DNA from 4 places in the Streptomyces sp. NPDC093018 genome. Region 1 is predicted to be linked to each of the others. Evidence: riboswitches for the same ligand, from Rfam matches in the RefSeq annotation. Region 1 holds a riboswitch; each other region holds the start of a gene.

Region 1 (3,595 bases):
TGGCGCGGTTTCCGCGTTTTCGGCGCGCCACCGTATTGGTCGCGGCCGGCATTCACCATGACCCGCTCACGGAAATTCAGGGCATCCGGAAATACACGGCTGTCGAATATCCCGCCCACTTTGTATACGGCACCGGTGTTAATTCCCCGCACCGGACATGTTTACGGCATGTTGCGAAGTGCGCGGCGCGGCTGTGGGGACCCGCAGCCGGTGCGCCGCCGTCGCCCGCTCGGTGTGCAGCGCGGTCACCGCGCGGGCGCGCTCGCCGTCGCCGCGGGCCACCGCGTCCACGATCGCGCCGTGCTCCGCCCAGGTGCCGACGACGTCGGGCGGGGTGTCCACCGTGTACATCCAGGCGATCTTGTGGCGCAGTTGGACAAGAGTCGAGGTCAGCGAGGGGCTGCCGCAGGACTGGGCCAGCGTCTCGTGGAACCAGCCGTCCAGGGCGCGCAGATCCTCGCCGCCGCCCCTTCTGGCGCGCTCCTGGCCCAGCCGGACCAGGCCGCGCAGCACCTTCAGATGGGCCTCGGTGCGGCGCCGGGCGGCGCGCGCGGCACCGAGCGGCTCCAGCAGCAGGCGCATCTCCAGCAGGTCGGCGGCCTCCTGCTCGGTCGGCTCGGCGACGCAGGCGCCCGCGTGCCGCCGGGTCACCACGAAGCCCTCCGCCTCCAGGGTGCGCAGGGCCTCGCGCACGGGGACACGGGAGACGCCGTAGCGGCGGGCGAGCACCTCCTCGGTGAGGCGGCCGCCGCGTTCGAGGGCGCCGGTGACGATGTCGTCCCGGATCGCCGTGCACACCGATCGCGCCGGAATACGCATGACCGACCTCCGCCTTAATACCCGCGACACGACGCCGACGACGGGCGCGTGTTTTCCGTGACTCTATTCCACCGCACCGGAATTTCCGATGGCGAGTCCCGAATCATGGATATTTTTTGGACAGGGCACGGCGAGAACGGCCGGGGAATGGCGAAAGCCCCGGCCGGGTGGGCCGGGGCTTTCGATGCCGTACGGGTCGGTCAGACGTTCACGCCGTGGCTGCGGAGGTAGGCCAGGGGGTCGACGTCGGAGCCGTAGTCGGGGCCGGTGCGCGCCTCGAAGTGCAGATGCGGGCCGGTGACGTTGCCGGTCGCGCCGGACAGGCCGATCTGCTGGCCCGCGGTGACCTGCTGGCCCACCGTGACACCGATGGACGACAGATGGCCGTACTGGGTGTACATGCCGTCGGCCATGCGGAGCACGATCTGGTTGCCGTACGCCCCGCCCCAGCCGGTGGAGACGACGGTGCCGACGCCGACCGCGTGCACGGGGGTGCCGGTCATGGCGTGGAAGTCGATACCGGTGTGGGAGCCGGAGGACCACAGAGAGCTGCTGGCCTTGTAACCGGTGGACACGTAGGAGTGCGCGATCGGGGCGACGAAGGCGTTCAGCCGCTTGCGCTCGGCCTCGCGGGCGGCGCGGGCCTTGGCCGCACGGGCCTCCTTGGCGCGCACCGCGGCGGCCCTCTCGGCCGCCTCGTGCTCGGCGATCCGCTGCTGGGCGACGGCCTGGGCGTCGATGTGCTCGGCGAGGTCGTCGCTGGCGGTGAGCACCGGGGTGAGGCCGGTCTGCTCGACGGTGTGCTCGGCGGCGAGCGCCGGGGACGCGGCGAGGGTGCCGATGACACCGGTGGTCGTCAGGGCCGCGACGCCGGCCGCCTGGGCGGTGGTGCGCTTGACCCGGCCGGGCTTGCGGTGCTTCCCGGTGGCGCATATGAACGCCATGTGTGTGGCTGTTCCTTTCCTTCCCTCTCGCCTACCGGGTTAGCTGACGGGTTCGGAGCAGGAAGGTCTCCTACGGGCCCCGCGCTCGCGCACGGACGCCCGATTCACCCCAGGGACGTGTGGGTCCCCGGCTCCCCTGACTCGCGTCTCGGGGACTCGGCGATGGCTGTCCGGTGCCGCGGCTGCGGCGCACTGCCCGACGGACAACCCGGACGACGCTAAGCGGACCGGCTCTCAATCCTCAAACAGAACGCGGCTTTTGTAGCGCATCCCACAGGGCAGACGGGCAACCTCCGCCTCAATTCGGACATCTTGAGGAGAGAGTGGAACAAAGTGGGGCCCTGACGACCCGTAGGCCGTCAGGGCCCCACCCGTAAGGGGACCGCCCGCGTGTGCGGTTACTCGGCCGCCACCACGGTGACCTGGCCGATGCCCAGCGCCTCCACGGGCGCCTTGATCTCCGACGCGTCCCCCACGAGGACCGTCACCAGGCGGTCCACCGGGAAGGCGTTGACGACCGCCGCGGTGGCCTCCACGGTGCCCGTCGCGGCCAACTGCCGGTAGAGCGTCGCCTGGAAGTCGTCGGGCAGATGCTGCTCCAGCTGGTCGGCGAGCGTGCCCGCGACGGCCGCCGCGGTCTCGTACTTCAGCGGCGCGACCCCGACGAGGTTCTGCACGGCGACGTCCCGCTCGGCGTCGGTCAGGCCCTCCGCCGCGAGGGTGCGCAGCACCTTCCACAGGTCGTCCAGCGCGGGGCCGGTGTTGGGGGTGTCCACGGAGCCGCTGATGGCCAGCATGGAGGCGCCGTTGCCGTCGGGCCCGGAGCGGAGCACCTGGCCGAACGCGCGCACACCGTAGGTGTAGCCCTTCTCCTCGCGCAGGACGCGGTCCAGGCGGGAGGTGAGGGTGCCGCCGAGGCAGTAGGTGCCGAGCACCTGGGCGGGCCACACCCGGTCGTGCCGGTCCGAGCCGACCCGGCCGATGAGCAACTGCGTCTGGACGGCGCCGGGCCGGTCCACGATGACGACGCGCCCGGTGTCGTCGGCCGTCACCGCGGGCACGGGGCGGGGCTCGCCCGGGGTGCCGGTCCAGGCGCCCAGGGTCTCGCCGAGCAGCGCGTCCAGGTCGATGCCGGTGAGGTCGCCGACCACGACCGCGGTGGCGGTGGCGGGGCGCACATGGCGGTCGTAGAAGGCGCGTACGGCGGCCGCGTCGATCTTCTCGACGGTCTCCTCGGTGCCCTGGCGCGGCCGGGACATGCGCGCGGTCGCCGGGAACAGCTCCTTGGAGAGCTCCTTGGCCGCGCGCCGGGCCGGGCTGGCCAGCTCGTGCGGGATCTCGTCCAGGCGGTTGCGGACCAGCCGCTCGACCTCGCTCTCGGCGAAGGCGGGGGCCCGCAGCGCGTCGGCGACCAGGCCGAGCCCCTTGGCCAGGCGCGAGGCGGGGACCTCCAGGCTGATCCGGACGCCGGGGTGGTCGGCATGGGCGTCCAGGGTGGCGCCCGCGCGCTCCAGCTCGGCGGCGAACTCCTCGGCGGAGTGCTTGTCGGTGCCCTCGGAGAAGGCGCGCGCCATGATGGTGGCGACGCCGTCCAGACCGGCCGGCTCGGCGTCCAGGGGGGCGTCCAGGAGCACCTCGACGGCGACGACCTGCTGACCGGGGCGGTGGCAGCGCAGCACGGTCAGGCCGTTGTCGAGCGCGCCGCGCTCGGGGGCCGGGAAGGCCCACGGCTTCGCCTCGCCGGCCTGCGGCTGCGGGTGGAAGTCCATGGTGGCGAGCTGCTCGGTCACTTCGCCGTCTCCTCGTTCTCGTTTCCGGCCTCTACGGTGGCC
Region 2 (3,595 bases), on a different contig from region 1:
CGAGATCAGAAGTGCTCGGAAATGAGAAAATAACGAAAGGCCCGGTGAGGCCGACATGTGCTCCCGCCCCGAACGGCAGTACCTGGAGCCGCACTTGGGGCAACCGGGCGGCCTCCATGAGCCGCTCCAGCTGGTGCGCCATCACCTTGGGACCGCCCACCTCGCGGCGCAGCACCGCCTCGTCCAGGACCGCGGACAGCTCCAGCGGCGGGTTCGAGCGCAGCACGTCCTGGCGGGCCAGGCGCACCTCCACCAGCGCGTCCAGGCGCTCCTCGTCCAGGTCCTTGACGGCCGCCCGGGTCACCGCGCGGGCGTAGTCGGCCGTCTGGAGCAGACCGGGTACGACGGTCGTCTCCAGCGTGCGCATCGCGCCGGCCTGCGACTCCAGGCTGATGAAGTCCCGGTACGTCGGCGGGAGCACCCCGCGGTAGGCGTGCCACCAGCGGTTGCGGTCGCCATCGCCGTCCTCGGAGCCCGCCAGCATCAGCAGCAGCTCGCGCAGCTGGACGTCGCGCACGGCGTAGGCGTCCAGAAGTAAGCGAAGATCGGCCGGTTTCACACCACTGGCACCCGTCTCGATACGGCTCACCTTCGACTGGTGCCAGCCGACCAGACGGGCCGCCTCCCCACTGGTGAGCCCCGCACCGGTGCGCAGCGTGCGCAGTTCGGCACCCAATTTGCGGCGGCGCACTGCCGGCCCGTTCTGCATGGGCTCCTCCTTACTCCTTACGGGCCGCCCGAATACGGTCTCCCGTCGCAGAGTTCACCGCATCGAGCGACAGATATATGCATATCTCGGTGGATCGCTCCCCGTGACCGCTCCGGTGGTGGCAGTCTGACGAGGAAGCACCAGTCCGGGACCGTACTCGAACCATCCGCTCCATGTAGGACTCCGGTCCCGTGGGAAAGGGACGACGTCGCCATGGCAGACCACCTGGAAGCATCCGTCACTCTGCCGAGCGATCCCGCCTCGGTCGCCGCCGCGCGGTCGTACGTGGTGAGCACCCTGGCGGAGTGGGGCCTGCCCGCGGACGCCGAGGCGGCCGACACGGTGCGGCTGATCGTCTCCGAACTGGCCACCAACGCCGTACAGCACACCTTCGGGCAGTCCCCGACCTTCACGGTCGACATCGCGCTGGAGCGCGACGAACAGCTGCGCATCGGGGTCACGGACAGTCATCCGCGCTTCCCCAAGAGACTGCCCGCGGCCGTGCAGCAGGACAACGGCCGCGGCATGGTCATCATCCGCTGGCTCACCGCCGAGTGCGGCGGCAGGCTCCGCGTCCGCCCCACCCGGGAGGGCGGCAAGACGGTCTCCATCGAACTGCCCTGGACCGTGCCGGCCGAACCGGTGGCGACGACGGGCCGGCAGGAGCCGTAGCGGGGGAGCCCGACGCGAAGCCGCGAAACGTTCATCCGGCGGGTGCGCGGGACCCGTCCCGGGCCGCCCGGGGGCTAAAGGCGGCGCCGAGTGAGGGGAAAAGGCACAAGGAGCGGCCCGGTGGCTGGAGTCGCTCCCCCGTGCGCGGGCGGGTCAGCTGACCCGGCCGTACCAGACGCTCTTGGTCCAGATCTTCTCCAGCCGCACCACGGAACCGCTCTTGGGCGCGTGCCAGATCTTGTTGTGACCGGCGTAGATGCCGACGTGGTAGACGTTCGAGCCGTAGTGGAAGAACACCAGGTCACCGGCTCTGCGGCTGCCGGAGGAGATGTGGTGCGTCTTGTTGTACTGCTGCGCGGCGGTCCGCGGCAGCTTCTTCCCGGCCTTCTTGAACGAATAGAGCGTCAGCCCCGAGCAGTCGAACCGTCGCGGCCCGATGGCCCCCCACTGGTACGGGGCGCCCTTCTTGGACGCCGCGATGTTCAGGGCCTTCGTCGCCATCGTCGCGGCCGAGGCATCGGTGGAGAGGCCAGGAACCGCGATCGAGCCGCCCACGGCGGCCAGGGTGAGGGCCGAGGCCGTACCGGCACGGGCCATCAGCGACGGGACACGATTGAGCGCAGTCATGCGCAACCCTTCGTCAGCCGCCTGTGAAGGATGACCTGTCGGATTCGGGCTGGCGAAGTAGCCCGGCCGCGTTGCCACGGCTTCACCCCAAGGGCCACCCGAAGCGCTCGTCCGTCCGTTCACACGGACTGCCGACCGTTCCGGGGACCCGTACTGCCTGGGTCCTCCACTCCTGCCGATCCACTCCTGTCGACCGGTCATCCGGGCGGCGGCAGGACTCGGCGTCCGCCCGGACCGCCCCGCCGCGGTGGCGGGGGCTTGTCGTCAGACAGGGATCTTCACCCACAGCTGTCCGAAAATCCCAACGGAATCGGGGATTTGTGGCGTTACTCACCACTCGCCCGTTCGGGTGGAAGCTGCTCTGTTCGATGCTCCGTCAGTTCCGGTACGTAGCCCCGGACCTGGGAAAAGACGGCCGCGCGCGGAGCACGGACCCGGCCCGCGCGCAACTCGGGAGAACCGGAAACGGATCCGGATATACACCGGTCGGCGGTACATCGTTCGGACCGTTTCGCGCCCGGACCCGGCGGCCGCGCGGACACCTCGCACCCACCGGATCCGGCGACCGTCCGGATCAGCCCACGGCGTCCGGCGGGAGCGCGACGCGAGCGACCCGGCGCTCACCGTCGAGCACCCGCAGCGCCCGTGCCAACGTGCCCCCGTGCACCTCCCGCTCGCCCCGGTCGTGCATCAGCTCCAGCGCGGCGCGCAGCTCTTCCGCCTTGCGCACCAGCGCCTGCGCGGCGCGCAGCCCGCGATAGGTGTCCCCGTCGCGCGCCGGGTTGATCCTGCCGAGCAGATCGACCACCGCCAGATAGTGGTCGACCAGCTCGCCCTCCGCGTGCGTCAGCGCCGGCAGCGGCGGCAGCTCCTCGGGCAGCACGGCCCGTTCACCGCTCGCCGGGGAGGTCCCGGCGGCCGGGCACCACGCCGTCCACCAGGCCGTACGACCGCGCGCCCGGCGCGTCCAGCATCAGATCGCGCTCCAGATCCTGATGGACCTGCTCCTCGGTGCGCCCGGTGTGCCGGACCAGCATCTCCTCCATCAGGGTGCGCAGCCGGACCAGTTCTTCGGCCTGGATGAGCAGATCGCTCGGCTGGCCCTGCGCAGGCTCGGGCAGCTCGGGCTGGGAGAGCACCACACGCGCGCCGGGCAGGGTGAACCGCTTGCCGGGGGTACCGGCGGCCAGCAGCACGGCGCCGACCGAGGCGGCCTGGCCCAGGCAGTACGTCTGCACCTCGCAGGTGACGTACTGCATCGTGTCGTAGATCGCCGTCATCGCGTGGAACGAGCCGCCCGGGCAGTTCAGGTACAGCGTGATGTCCCGGTCCGGGTCCAGGTGTTCGAGGTGCATGAACTGGGTGATCACATCACTGGCCGCCGCCTCGTCCAGGGGCGTCCCGAGGAAGACGACCCGGTTCTCGAACAGCTTCGAGTAGGGATCGAGCCTTCGCTCCCCGAAGTTGGTGCGCTCGGTGAACTCGGGCAGGACGTAACGGGCGGACGGTCGGGACATCTGGGCACACCCCTCCTCACGGCGGAGACCGGCGATCTCCGACTTCTGTACAGAATGTACAGGACGTACC
Region 3 (3,595 bases), on a different contig from region 1:
CGTTATCCGCGCGGCATGAACTTGTGACAAGTGATCGTGTGCGGCTACCTTCACCCCTCAGCGCGGCGACCCGGCACCATCCGCCGCGCCGGTCCCCGCCGTCGTACGAAAGGCTTCCGCATGATCTCCGGGAACGGTCGTCACCGCCGCCCCCGTCAGGCTCCGGCCCTCCTCGTCGCGGCCGGCGTGACCGGCTCCGCCATCGCCATCCCGCTGCTCGGCGCCGCCGGCGCCCACGCGGCCGACGGCACCACCTGGGACAAGGTCGCCAACTGCGAGAGCGGCGGCGCCTGGAGCGCCGACCCGGGCAACGGGTACTACGGCGGCCTCCAGATATCCCAGGACGACTGGGTCGCGTACGGCGGCACGCAGTACGCCTCCTCCGCCGACCAGGCCAGCCGCTCGCAGCAGATCGCCGTGGCCGAGAAGATCCTCAAGGACAAGGGCACCTCGCCCTGGGCCACCTGCGCCCTGCTGTCCGGACTGACCTCGAACTCCGGTTCCGTGAACGTCGATCCGGGCACCGGCGACGGCGACGGCGACCAGGGCGGCGCCGCGACCGACCCGTCCGGACTGCCCGACCCCTCCGCCCCGGCGGGCACGCAGGGCGGCGACCAGGACGGCACCGGCTCCGGCACCGGCACCGGTTCGGGCACCGGCACCGGTTCGGGCACCGGCTCAGGGAAGACCTCCACCGACCCCTCCTCCTCGCCGACCCAGGGCTCCGGCAAGCAGACCGGCAAGCACGCGAGCCCGAACCCGGGCAAGCACACCGGCAAGCCCGGGACCGGCACCTCCAGCCAGGACCCGGCCGACCCGTCCTCGTCCGACCCGTCCTCCTCCAACGCCTCCGTCCCGGCCACGCCGTCCGCGCCCGCCGACGGCTCCGCGACCCCCGCGCCGTCCACCGGCACCCCGGACAACCCCCGGCAGACCGTCGGCTCTTGGAACCTGGTCGACACCGGGGCCCTCACCGGCGGACGCCACCGCGGCGGCAACGCGGACGAAAGCACGGCAAACGGGCAGAACGACTCGAACTCCGGTCGGCACGCCTCCCGTGAGCCGGGCAGCTACACCGTTCGCGAGGGCGACTCGTTGAGCGCCATCGCCGACTCCCTTGACGTCGAAGGCGGATGGCACGCGCTCTACGCCGCGAACAAGAAGGTCGTGGGCGCCGACCCGAACCACATCACCGCCGGTCAGACCCTGAAAGTCAGTGACGAAACGGACGCGGACCAGGGCTAGTTGACGCCCCACTTGATCGCTAAATGTCCGATTTGGCGAAAGTGTGGGATGAGTCTCAGAAGCCCTGATCGTCTTTGAAATTCCGCGGATCACCTGGCTACGGTCAAGGCCGCTCGTCACCACGAGCCCCGGCGGCCGCAACGCCGAATCCTGCCAGCGGCTGCCCGGGAACAGTCGTCGCGTCAAGCGCCGCAGGCAGGAGCGGGGGACCCAAGGTAAGTGCCGGGCCCGGCAGTTGATGCCGGACCGGCTTGGGGTGAAGCCACGCCTCCATGAGGAGGGGTGGCCGGGCAACTCAACCGGCCCGAACCCGACAGCTCACCTCGCAGGCGTCGGTGAGGGGATCGTTCCATGCTGTTTTCCGGCAAGGGCAAGCACCGTCGTCCGTCCAAGGCCGTCCGCGTCGTCACGCTCGCCGGTGTCACCGGTGCCGCCGTGGCCGCGCCGCTGATGGCCACCGGCACCGCTTCCGCCGCCACCGCCTCCCAGTGGGACGCGGTCGCCCAGTGCGAGTCCGGCGGCAACTGGTCCATCAACACCGGCAACGGTTACTACGGCGGTCTCCAGTTCTCCGCCTCGACCTGGGCCGCGTACGGCGGCACCGCCTACGCGTCGACCGCCGACCAGGCCACCAAGTCGCAGCAGATAACCGTCGCCGAGAAGGTTCTCGCCGCGCAGGGCAAGGGCGCCTGGCCGGTCTGCGGCACGGGTCTGAGCAGCACCCCGTACAGCGGCTCCGCCTCGACGACCCCCTCGTCGTCGGGCAGCACCGCCACCCGCTCCACGGACGAGCAGGCCGCCACGCGCTCCACGCAGCGCACCACCCCGGCGCCGACCAAGTCCACGAGCACCTCCACCGGCTCGTCCACGGGCAAGAGCAAGACCGTCACCACCCCGACCGGCAAGAAGGTCAAGAAGGGCGACGGCGAGTACAAGGTGGTCAAGGGCGACACCCTCAGCTCCATCGCGGCCGAGCACCACGTGGCCGGCGGCTGGCAGAAGCTGTTCGACCTGAACAAGGACATCGTCGACAACGCCGACCTGATCTACCCGGGCCAGCAGCTCCACCTGAAGTAGCCCGACCCGGCCGCGGCCGCCACGGGCTCCGCTGCAGGGGCCCGTGTGCGGGCCCCCGTACGGCGCTCGTCCGGCGGCCCGGCCGCACGGACCCGCCGGGCAGCCGCTCCCCGGCACCTGGTCCGCCGGACCCCTCAAGAACGGCAGCCCCCGCCGCCGTACCCCCAGGGGCCGCCCCCCGAGGCCCCCCCAAGGGCCACCCTCAGGGGCCGCTCCCCAAGGACCCCCCTCCAAGGGTCACCCCAGAGGCCGCTCCCCAGGGTCACCCCCCAAGAACCACCGGGCCCACCCCCCCCAGGGCCCCACGGTTCCCCCAGGCCCCCCAAGGCCCCCCGTCCCCCAAACCCCCCACTCCGGCGCGTTTCCCCCGTTCGCGCCGGGGTGGGGTCTTGTGTTTTCCCGGACTTCAGTCAGCTCTCATCCGCGAACCCCTTTGTTCCGGTGGTGAACAATGGGTACCGTCTGCATGTCCCGGTCGCCCACCAGACGGTCGGTCGGTGGTCGGCGACCCCGGGACGGTTAGGCTCTAGTCGCAAGGCGCAGCCGTACGGCCGCCGCCCCGCACTTCCAGCGTCACATCCAAGAAGGAGATGCTCGTGCCGTCCATCGACGTCGTCGTAGCCCGGGAAATCCTGGACTCCCGAGGCAACCCCACGGTCGAGGTCGAGGTCGGCCTCGACGACGGCAGCACCGGTCGTGCCGCCGTCCCGTCCGGCGCCTCCACCGGCGCCTTCGAGGCCATCGAGCTGCGCGACGGTGACCCGAACCGCTACCTGGGCAAGGGTGTCGAGAAGGCCGTCCTCGCCGTCATCGAGCAGATCGGCCCGGAGCTGGTCGGCTACGACGCCACCGAGCAGCGCCTGATCGACCAGGCCATGTTCGACCTGGACGCCACCGACAACAAGGGCTCGCTGGGCGCCAACGCCATCCTCGGCGTCTCCCTGGCCGTCGCGCACGCCGCCTCCGAGGCGTCCGACCTGCCGCTCTTCCGCTACCTGGGCGGCCCCAACGCGCACCTGCTGCCGGTGCCGATGATGAACATCCTGAACGGCGGCTCGCACGCCGACTCCAACGTGGACATCCAGGAGTTCATGATCGCCCCGATCGGCGCGGAGTCCTTCTCCGAGGCGCTGCGCTGGGGTGCCGAGGTCTACCACACCCTCAAGAAGGTCCTGAAGAGCAAGGGCCTGGCCACCGGTCTCGGCGACGAGGGCGGCTTCGCCCCGAACCTCGGCTCCAACCGCGAGGCCCTCGACCTGATCCTTGAGGCCAT
Region 4 (3,595 bases), on a different contig from region 1:
TATCCGCAGGGCCCCGGACATGGCTACGCGCAGGGCCCCGGCCCCGGACACGCGCAGGGACCGGGTCCCGGGTACGGCTACCCGGCGGCGCCGTACCCGTCGTACAACCCGTACCGGATGTGACCTACGCCGAGGCGTCCGTCAGCCGCTTCAGTTCGTCGTCCGTCAGCTTCAGGTCGCCGACGGCCAGCAGCGGCGGGAGCTGCTCCAGGGTGCGGGCCGAGGCGATGGGCGCGGTGACGGTCGGCCGGGCGGCCAGCCAGGCGAGGGCGACGGTGGCGTGCGCGGCGTCGTGCGCGGCGGCGATCTCGTCGAGGGCGGCGAGGACCTTCTGGCCGCGCTCGGTCTCCGCGTACTTCGCGGCCCCGCCGGCACGGGCGCTGTCCACCGTCGCGCCGGGCCGGTACTTGCCGGTCAGGAAGCCCGAGGCGAGCGCGAAGTACGGCACCGTGGACAGGCCCTCGCGGGCGACGAGGTCCTGGAGCGGGCCCTCGTAGGTGTCCCGGGAGACCAGGTTGTAGTGCGGCTGGAGCGCCACATAGCGGGCCAGGTTCTCGCGGGTGGAGAAGTCCAGGGACTCCTTGAGCCGCTCGGCGCTGATGTTGGACGCGGCGATCTGCCGGACCTTGCCGGCCTTCACCAGCTCGTCCAGCGCGCCGATGATCTCCTCGACCGGCACCTCGGGCTGGTCGAAGTGGGTGTAGTAGAGGTCGATGTGGTCGGTGCCCAGCCGGGCCAGGGAGGCGTCGGCGGCGGCCCTGATGTTGGCCGCGGACAGGCCCTTGTACTGCGGGTGCTGGCTGACCTTGGTGGCGATGACGACGTCGGAGCGGTTGCCGCGGGCCTTGAGCCACTTGCCGATGACGGTCTCGGACTCGCCGCCCTGGTGGCCCTCGACCCAGGCGCTGTAGGAGTCGGCGGTGTCGATGAAGTTGCCGCCCGCGGCCGCGTACGCGTCCAGGACGGCGAAGGAGGTCTGCTCGTCGGCGGTCCAGCCGAAGACATTGCCGCCCAGGCAGAGCGGGAAGACCTCAAGGTCGGAAGAGCCCAGTGTGCGCAGAGAAGTCATGCTTCACATCAACACCGGCGGCGAATGATCGCATTCCGCCGCCGGTGCGGAGATCCGCGCGGATTCCGCGCGGATCTCGTCAGGGGTTGAGGCCCTTGTCGCGCAGCCAGGGCGCGGGGTCGACGGCGGTGGCCTGCCCGTTCGGGTGGACCTCCAGGTGCAGATGCGGCCCGGTGACATTGCCGGTGGCGCCGACGCGGCCGATGACCTCGCCGGTGCTGACCTTCTGGCCGACCGAGACATTGATCGAGGACTGGTGGCAGAACCACAGCTCGGTGCCGTCGTCCAGGGTGAGGACGGTGCGGTAGCCGTAGGCACCGGCCCAGCCCGCCTGGGTGACGGTGCCGCCGTGCACGGCCTTGATCAGGGTGCCGGTGGGGGCGGCGAAGTCGAGGCCGGTGTGATAGCCGGAGGACCACATGGCGCCGGGCTGCCCGAAGGTGCCGGTGATCGTGTACGAGACGACGGGCAGCGTGTACTGCTTGGCCAGCTCGGCCAGCCGCTTGGCCTCGGCCGCCTTCTTGGCGTCGGCCTCCGCCTTCTCCTTGGCGGCGGCGGCCTTGTCGGCGGCCTCCTTCTCCGCCTTGGCGGCCGCGGCGTCGCTCTGCTGCTGGGCGGCAGCGACCATCGCGGCGGTGGCCTTGCTGTCGGCCTGGCCCTGCTGCTGCTCGGCCTGGGCCATGATCCGGTTGCGCAGGGCCTCGCCGGCGCCGCTGTCCTTGGCGCCCTCGGTGGTCTGCCCGAGGTCGGTGAGCGCGGTGGCGGGCTCGGCCTTGGACGCGTCGGCGGAGTCGTCGCCGAAGAAGTGCTCGACGGTGGACAGGTGCGGCACCGAGACGTTCGGCATGTCCGGCATCGAGATGGAGACCGGCGGCTTGCCGGTGTTGGCGCTGGCGATGCCGCCCGCGCCGACGGCGGCGATCACACCGACGCCGAGAACGGTGGAGCTGCGGGCGAAGCCGCCGCGCTGCTTGGCGACGCGGTGCCGGCCGCGGACCGGGGTGACGGTCTCCTCGGTGGGGTTCCACTCCTCCCAGGGTCCGTCGTCGTCGAAGGCGGGGCCGGGGCCGAACGACTCGGGTTCACGCTGGGCGGGCACGAACGGGGCTTCTGGGGCAGGGCGGTTGGACGCCACGGGGGCGTGCTCCTTTCCTTCCTCCGCCTACCGGGTTAGCTGACGGGTTCGGAGCAGGAAGGTCTCCTACGCGCGTATACCGCTCGTGGACCGGTTCGAGTCCGCGACGGTGTCCGCGTGATTCACCCCAAGGTGGTGGTTCCCCGGTTCCCTTACGGGATTCGGCGCGTGCGCACGGAGCCGCCTCGGGTGACGGCTGGGACGACCGCGCTGCGTTATCGAACGTTAATAGACCCGGGGGGAACTTTCCAAGCCGTTCGGCTTGATCATTAACGCTTCGACCCGTGGACTTACCGCCCAGCGGGCCGCCAAACCGGGCGAGTTGACCGGGGTTCAGGAGTCATCGAGTTTTTGACGGTGACTCAGACGTTATGCGCAGGGCGGTCGCACGGTCACTACGGGTAACCCCCGTATCCGGGGTCCGGAAAACACTCAGGGCCGGAATCCATCAACTGGATTCCGGCCCTGAGATATCAGTAGCGGGGACAGGATTTGAACCTGCGACCTCTGGGTTATGAGCCCAGCGAGCTACCGAGCTGCTCCACCCCGCGGCGATGTCTCTACTGTACGCCATCACCGGGGTGGAAAGCACATCGGTTACGACGGGCCCCCGGACCGGCCCGGCAGATGCCGGTTCGGGGCCTTGGCCAGGTCCTCGTACTCGGGCAGTACGAGGACCTCGGCGCCCGCGCCGGTCAGCACCCCCGTGCCGTCGGCCGCCACCACGAACGTGTCCGGCTCGCGCCAGGCGGTCACCACCCGGCGCACCCCCGCCCGCAGGATCAGCTCGGCGCAGGGCGCGGGACGGGAGGCGCGGCGGGCGCAGGGCTCCAGGCTGCTGTAGACGGTGGCGCCGGGCAGCCGGGGGTCGGCGGGGTCGGTCCTGGCGAGCGCCGCCTCCTCCGCGTGCACCACCGGGTCCGTGCCCTCCCGGGAATGGCCGCGGGCCAGCTCGGTGCCGTCGGCGGCGACCACGACCGCGCCGACGCTGAAGGCCGTCTCCGAGGGCGGGCACAGCGCGGCCAGCTCGCAGGCGGTGCGCAGCCAGTGCCGGTCGGCCGCGGTGGGCAGCGGGCCGGTGCCGGGCGCGGTGGGCTCGTAGCGCAGCAGCACGACGTCCTCGATCCGGCGGGACTCGACGAGCCGCAGCCGGCCCTCCTGGTAGCGGCCGGGCCCGAACAGCCGCGGGGCGGCCGGATCGCCCACGATCAGCGGGGCGAGGGCCAGCTGGAGCTCGTCGGCGAGGCCCTGCTGGAGGAGCTGGGTGTGCACGGCCGCGCCGCCCTCCACCATCAGCCGGCCGACCCCGCGCTCGGTGCGCAGATGGCCGAGCAGCGCCCGCCAGTCCAGCTCCGGGCCGAGCGCGACGACCTCGGCGGCGCCGCCGAGCA

What was found. Region 1 has a riboswitch for cyclic di-AMP ahead of AB0N90_RS31545 (M23 family metallopeptidase). Riboswitches for the same ligand answer to the same signal wherever they lie in the genome.
Positions count from the first base shown of each region.
Region 2: it holds a riboswitch for cyclic di-AMP, as region 1 does, so the genes downstream of both, AB0N90_RS34010 (C40 family peptidase) here and AB0N90_RS31545 (M23 family metallopeptidase) in region 1, are expected to answer to the same signal.
Region 3: it holds a riboswitch for cyclic di-AMP, as region 1 does, so the genes downstream of both, AB0N90_RS28650 (transglycosylase family protein) here and AB0N90_RS31545 (M23 family metallopeptidase) in region 1, are expected to answer to the same signal.
Region 4: it holds a riboswitch for cyclic di-AMP, as region 1 does, so the genes downstream of both, AB0N90_RS15890 (M23 family metallopeptidase) here and AB0N90_RS31545 (M23 family metallopeptidase) in region 1, are expected to answer to the same signal.

Region 1 covers NZ_JBFBFF010000019.1:39,481-43,075, forward strand. Annotated here, with positions in the region: gene AB0N90_RS31540 (GntR family transcriptional regulator) at 139-819, opposite strand; gene AB0N90_RS31545 (M23 family metallopeptidase) at 1,020-1,763, opposite strand; cyclic di-AMP (ydaO/yuaA leader) riboswitch at 1,777-1,935, opposite strand; gene AB0N90_RS31550 (pitrilysin family protein) at 2,162-3,532, opposite strand; gene AB0N90_RS31555 (pitrilysin family protein) at 3,550-3,595, opposite strand, start outside.
Region 2 covers NZ_JBFBFF010000022.1:122,459-126,053, forward strand. Annotated here, with positions in the region: gene AB0N90_RS34000 (helix-turn-helix transcriptional regulator) at 1-709, opposite strand, end outside; gene AB0N90_RS34005 (ATP-binding protein) at 923-1,381, shown strand; gene AB0N90_RS34010 (C40 family peptidase) at 1,535-2,008, opposite strand; cyclic di-AMP (ydaO/yuaA leader) riboswitch at 2,012-2,242, opposite strand; gene AB0N90_RS34015 (hypothetical protein) at 2,583-2,891, opposite strand; gene AB0N90_RS34020 (ATP-dependent Clp protease proteolytic subunit) at 2,899-3,525, opposite strand.
Region 3 covers NZ_JBFBFF010000015.1:157,729-161,323, forward strand. Annotated here, with positions in the region: gene AB0N90_RS28645 (transglycosylase family protein) at 121-1,245, shown strand; cyclic di-AMP (ydaO/yuaA leader) riboswitch at 1,423-1,592, shown strand; gene AB0N90_RS28650 (transglycosylase family protein) at 1,597-2,322, shown strand; gene eno (phosphopyruvate hydratase) at 2,913-3,595, shown strand, end outside.
Region 4 covers NZ_JBFBFF010000005.1:555,861-559,455, reverse strand. Annotated here, with positions in the region: gene AB0N90_RS15900 (PrsW family intramembrane metalloprotease) at 1-123, shown strand, start outside; gene AB0N90_RS15895 (aldo/keto reductase) at 125-1,069, opposite strand; gene AB0N90_RS15890 (M23 family metallopeptidase) at 1,149-2,204, opposite strand; cyclic di-AMP (ydaO/yuaA leader) riboswitch at 2,212-2,381, opposite strand; tRNA gene AB0N90_RS15885 (tRNA-Met) at 2,682-2,755, opposite strand; gene AB0N90_RS15880 (dihydrofolate reductase family protein) at 2,802-3,595, opposite strand, start outside.